2 regions of the Companilactobacillus metriopterae genome follow, and region 1 is predicted to be linked to the other one. Evidence: predicted binding sites of a transcription regulator. Region 1 holds the regulator's gene; the other holds the start of a gene.
The links. The regulator NrdR, encoded in region 1, represses ribonucleotide reductase genes. The targets are predictions, from matches to a motif close to ACACNATATATNGTGT.

Region 2: a site for NrdR is predicted at 1,865-1,880, ahead of nrdH (glutaredoxin-like protein NrdH). Genes of this name have one in related genera too.

The regions. Positions count from the first base shown of each region.
Region 1 is NZ_CP024610.1:1,229,260-1,232,479, forward strand. It holds gene dnaI (primosomal protein DnaI) at 1-454, opposite strand, end outside; gene CS873_RS06175 (DnaD domain protein) at 454-1,803, opposite strand; gene nrdR (transcriptional regulator NrdR) at 1,807-2,277, opposite strand; gene coaE (dephospho-CoA kinase) at 2,264-2,884, opposite strand; gene CS873_RS08315 (hypothetical protein) at 3,007-3,132, opposite strand; gene mutM (DNA-formamidopyrimidine glycosylase) at 3,209-3,220, opposite strand, start outside.
Region 2 is NZ_CP024610.1:332,602-335,821, forward strand. It holds gene nrdE (class 1b ribonucleoside-diphosphate reductase subunit alpha) at 1-1,155, opposite strand, end outside; gene nrdI (class Ib ribonucleoside-diphosphate reductase assembly flavoprotein NrdI) at 1,130-1,525, opposite strand; gene nrdH (glutaredoxin-like protein NrdH) at 1,525-1,755, opposite strand; gene CS873_RS01535 (LVIS_2131 family protein) at 2,044-2,664, shown strand; gene CS873_RS01540 (DUF2187 family protein) at 2,694-2,903, opposite strand; gene CS873_RS01545 (guanylate kinase) at 2,995-3,220, shown strand, end outside.

The sequences.
Region 1 (3,220 bases):
GCATATATTGTCCACCACTCTGATAATTTTCAATGAATTGTAATGCTTTATCCAAAGCATCCTGTCTGCCTTCTCCAGTGTAATCATCAAGACTGGCATCCTTAATATCGTCTGGCATATCCAATAATCTAACACTTGATGAATAATCTTTAGAATTTTCTTCCGCAATTCTCTTGGCGTTTGGAGAATATGCTACTTCCACATTGTGATTATTAACAATCAGACTGGGAACAAATTGATCTGATAGTTCACTAGAATTATGCTTCTGATTGTAGAATTCATAAATGCTACTTGCACTTTTAGCAATACTTTCATTACTTAATTCAGATTCATGTTCATTTAAAAAAGAGCGTACATCTGGGTCATTAAGTGCATCAGACATCAACTTTTTAAACTGCTCATTTCTATTAGATGTATCCATGAGTTTCTTGATTGTGTCGCCAATTTTTTCCATTAGTTGTTTTCCTTATGCCTAATTCTATTTAAACGTTCCTGAATATCTTGATTTGATTGTTCAACAGGTCTTGCTTTTACTTGAGACCAATCTGTTCCTTTTTCAACTCTACCATTATTGGATATTTGATTCTGATAACGTCTTTTGGGATTTCTAGGTTTGCTTCTTGACTCTTGTATCCTCTTCAATGCATCTTCTGGGGTTTTGATGTTATTTTGCTGCCAATCATTAGCAATTGTTTCCATTAATGGCAAGCTTAACGTTGTATTCTGTTGTAAAGAATAATGCGTTAATATGTTGATGACACTGGGACTTAAACTTGTATTCATTGCAAGATTTCTTAGTGCTCTAGACTCAACTGTACCGGTGAATCCACCTGTTTTTTGCTTTTCTGAAGCTAAAAATTCTGCTGGTGCTAATTCTTTTGCCTGTTTAATGAGTAATTGATCATCACGATTAAAGTTACTATTTAACTGTGAAGTAGTCTCAGTTACTTCATTTGTTTGAATATTAACACGCTGTTCAAATCTTTGCTGAACCATATTTTTCAACTGGCTAGGATCAATCTTATTAGTAATGATATCCATGGTTCTACCTAACAAGTCAATTATAACAATTTCATCTAAATCATAAAATGTAGCTAAGTTCTCAATCAAATCCTTATTGAGGTTAATATCTTCTTTTTCAATTCGATATAACTGTGAAGCTCGATCGATTATCAAGTCAAAATCTAAATTCTTCTGACTATTCAGTTCAATGGATTTAGTTGGAGTTGATTGCATACTATTTTGAGCAATACTTACATCATTAGGTGTATCTATTAAATCTTCCGAATTCAATCTGAATACATCTAAAAATTTACTTGTCTGATCTTTTGCATCATTTAATATATCTCGGTTAACAGAATATTTTTTCACTAAGTTATTGAACAAACTCTGACCAATTTTTTCATATAAGAAGATGCTCAATAAATCATCCCTGAAAAAATCACTTGGGTTTAAAGGTAAGTATAAATCATATATGTAGTATTCACCCAATTCATCATATTTACGGTAGTTTTTAATTAATCCTGTTGCTTCGAGTTTAATTCGCGCATTTTGAAAAGACTTTAAGTCGATATCAAGCAAACTCAATAATTCAGCGTGATTGGATCTCTCTGTAACTATTCTTTTATCTGTAGTTTTTTGAATTAGTAAAAGATAAATAGCCAGAGCTTCTGCTCCGACTAAAGGAAGGTACAAGTCAGTAAAGACTCTTTGATTGTAATCACTCAACTCTCCATTTTTTAAACACCAGTAGCCCGTCATGGGTGTCAATTTAGAAGAATTATTATTTGGTTCTATATCCACAAACTAACCCTCTTTACTTTTTTCATTTTTTATCATTTCTTGTACTTCTTGCATAAATCCATTCATATCTTTAAATTCGCGATAAACACTTGCAAAACGAATATAGGCTACATCGTCTAATTGAGATAACAATTTCATAATAATCTCGCCTATATCTTGAGAAGCAATCTCTCTCTTCCCTGTCTTAATTAGTTCATTCTCAACCTGATCTACTAATTCATTTAGTTGATCGATACTTACTGGTCTTCTTTCAGAGGAGCGAACGAGACCCTTTAATATTTTGTCACGATCAAATGATTCTCGATCACCATTTTTCTTAACTACTAAAATTGGTGTTATTTCTATTCTTTCATAGGTAGTAATTCTATTACCACATGATTCGCACAATCTTCTTCTGCGAATTGACATGCCGTCCTCACAAGGTCTCGAATCCAAAACTTTCAAAGATGTGCCATGACATTTAGGACAATTCATTATTTATGTGACCTCTTAATTTTTTTATTAAATTATTAGTTTCTTTTGTTAGATCATCTATAGTTCCAGTATTTTCAAAAACGTAGTCTGCTAATGTCACTTTTTCTTCAATTGGCATCTGACTAGATATTTTTTGTTGTGCTAGTTCCTCTGATATCTTATCTCTATCCATTAATCTTTTTGTCTGTAATTCTTTCGGCATACTAAGACAAATTGTCCCATCTAAATATTGTTGATAGTTAAATTCAAACAATAATGGAATTTCAAAGACATATATTTTATCATCTTTTTTCTTTTTGACATTATTAATGATATTTAAAATCTCAGTTCTAATTAGTGGACCATTAATTTTGTTCAACTTATCCAGTTCAGTTTTATTTTTAAAAACTATCGAACCTAATTCTTTTCTATTCAGTGATTGATCTTCATTTAAAATCTCAGTTCCAAAAGTTTCAACAATTTGTTTTAATCCTAATGTTCCTGGTTTAACAACATCTCGTGCTACTTGATCGGCACTAAATACTTCTATATTATTTTCTTGCAAAATTTTAGCGACGGTACTTTTTCCAGTTGCAATGCCACCGGTCAAACCATAAATTAAACTCATAGTTACCTCGCAGACTTAATTTTTTACACATATCTCTCGTGTAATTATAAATCATATTAGATTTGCAAACAATATTCTTAAATAATACAAAAAACCTAACTCAACATGAGCTAGGTTTATTTTTATATTCGTTTAAATTTTTCGACGGCTTCTTCGATTGTTATACCGTTCGCAAATACATTTTTATTGTACTTATCTACAACAGTAAACAATTGAGAATCCGTGTTTAGTTGAACACGATAATTCATTTGTTTACCTCCAATTGAAATAATTCGGTAGCGAATATCCAGTACAATACTCTGATTGCCAAACTAATGCAAGCATTTATTTTTGGCA
Region 2 (3,220 bases), 650 kb from region 1:
TGTACAAAGATTACTCATGATAATTTTTCCGTCAATAGGATTAGCACGATTTGCTGTATCGATATTGATAACGTATGGATAACCAGATTCTTGTTGTAGCTTACTTATTTCTTCTTCTAACTCACGGGCACTGATTTTATATTTTTTAATTCTTTCGTCTTTAACCAGATTGTCGTATTCTTCAGTAATATCAATATATGAAAATGGTTTTTCATAAACACGTTCAACTGAGTAGGGACTGAATAGATACATATCTTCATTGTTACGAACTAATTCATAAAATTTATCAGGAACAATGATACCTAGTGACAATGTCTTAACACGAATTTTTTCGTCGGCATTCTCTTTTTTAGCAGAAAGAAAATCGATGATATCTGGGTGAAAGACATTTAGATATACTGCACCAGCACCTTGGCGTTGGCCAAGTTGGTTAGAGTAACTGAAACTATCTTCTAACAATTTCATAACTGGGATTACACCGGATGAAGAATTTTCTACACCTTTAATTGGTGATCCAGATTCACGAAGATTTGACAGTGTGATACCAACTCCACCACCAATACGAGAAAGTTGTAAGGCACTGTTGATGGATCTACCAATACTGTTCATATCATCAGTCACTTGAATTAAAAAACAAGAGACGTATTCGCCACGTCTTTTGCGTCCTGCATTTAAAAATGAAGGAGTAGCAGGTTGATATCTTTGAGAGATCATCTCTTCTGCAAGAGACTTAGCTAGTTCCTCATTTCCATTGGCAAACAATAATGAGTTGAAAAGGATTCGCATTTCATAATCTTCAAGGTAAAGATCGCCATCATTTGTTTTAAGAGCATATTGATTAAAAAATTTATATGCTGCCATGAATGATTGGAATTTGAAATCTTTCTTCTTAAGTGAGTTATATAGTGATTCTATAAATTCAATTGAGTACTTATTGATAACTTCTTCTTCAATAAAATCATTATCAAGTAGATATTGAATTCTGTCTTTGAAAGAAAGAAATTCCATAGTATTAGGGTAAACATTCTCATTTAAAAAAGCCTCAATGGCTTCTTTATCCTTGTGCAGTGGAATTGAATTGTTTACTGGAATATTAATTTCATTATTTAATTTAAAGTAACTTACTTTATTAAGATCTAGTGTGTTTAGTCCCAAATTCCTGTACCACTTTCTTAAAGTTATTAACATCCTTCTCGGTGCCGTTAAATTCATATTCAAATATTACTGGCAGTTCTAGTCCTTGAGCAATTTTTCTAGCAGTTTGATTATATAGAGTATTAAAATTACGATTTCCAGAACCAGCAACACCTATACAATTTGCAGAATTGTTTTCGAAATTTAGAAAATCGATCACAGAATCCATCATATCATCTTCATAGGCTGGGACTAGTAGGATATAGTCCTCAGTCATATTTATAAGAGGATTGTCATCAGTTATTTCAATTACTTGGTTTTCAGGTAAGTCAAGTTTAGAGATAAAACGTCTAGTTTGACCGGTTATAGAATAAAAAACCAATTGTGTCATTAGTCAATCAGTTCCTTAAGGCTGTCTGGTCTAAATCCTACAATTGGGTTAATGTTTTCATTCATAACGATTGGTACACTCTGAAAGCCTTGGGCCTTCAAATCATCAAGATATTCTGGTTGATCATTGATGTTTCTTTCCACAAAATTAACATTGTGCTCTTTTAAATATTTCTTTGTCATCTTGCATTGCATGCAATTATTTTTACTGTATACTACAATACTATTCATTTCTGTCATCCCCTTAATGAACTTGATGTTTCTAGTATAGAACAAGTGTTCCTAAAATCAATTACTAATACTCGAAATATACAAGATATAGTAAAAAAATCTTCAGGAAGTACTATATATAGTACATTATTCAATTTTCAAAATCTTAAGAAAAGTTTAAATTATTTAAATTTATCCTAAAATTTATTTATGATAAAATTGACCTTAAAGATAATTATATTGTAAATTTTTTAAAGTACTAGACTTGACATTAATAAAATTTTCCGTGGAATGGGTAGGGACATATATATGTGGAACTTGATAGGGATTTTTGCTTGGTTAATCGTATTAGCTTTATTGATATTTGTAGTTTTGAATATTAGAGGAAGACATTTAAGGCAACTCGTATATCGTCAAAAGAAAATATCGGCTGGAATTTTGGCAATAGACTTTGCTGAAATGATAGCTTTAATAGCAGTAGTAGTAGGGATGTTGTATGTCAGCTTCTTTACTAAAGTAGATACAAAATCATCTTCAAATTATGCAATCACATATAAGTATGAACCTTTAAGAGTTGAGACAGATGCAACAGGAAAAGGTTACTATGTAAAGATAGATGGAGATAAATCCTCGAATATTGATGTCTATAAATATCGTGTAGATGATTCAAACTATTCAGTATCTAGTCAGTATGCAACATTATCAGATGCAACTATGCCTTTGAATGTCCCACGTGTAGCTATGAAGTGGAACAAAAAAGATATTTCTAAATATGATAATAAATATACAAGAGCATATGTAATAACTGGACAGGCAAGATATAAGAAAAATTTCATAAATGGACTAGGAATGAACGCAGGAAAGCTTGCTTCTGAGTACAGAGTAATACGTGTTCCAGATAGATCATTTATTAAAACAGATAATAAATAAAAAAAAATGACCTTAAGAGGTCATTTTTTTTATTTTACTGCGGTGATGTTTTTAATACTTACAACTATTTTGTTGTTAAGTTCCATTTTATTTGTTTCATCTTTAGGATCAACATCCGTAATTTCAACTAATGCTGAATGTTCATAAACTTTTTCTACTTTACCCTTAAAAGGAAAGTCCATGTCCTCTTCAACTTCACAGCTGTATGTTTCACCAATTTTTAAATCTTCAATTTTCATATATACTGACTCCCAAAATTATTTACTTAACGTCACTGTATAATAATATAATAGAGAGAATATTTCAATTTATATAGAATGGAAATTTTTTATGAGTAAAAAAGTTATTGTAATCACAGGAGCAAGTGGAACAGGAAAAACCACAGTCAGCCAATATTTAAAAGATAAATATAATATACCTAGTGTCATTACTCATACGACAAGAAAGCCTCGTGATGGAGAAGTTAATGGCATAGACTACTATTTTGAATCGATAAATTCATTTGAAGAAAATCATTATCTAGAAAGAGTTGAGTATTCAAACAACAAATATGGTT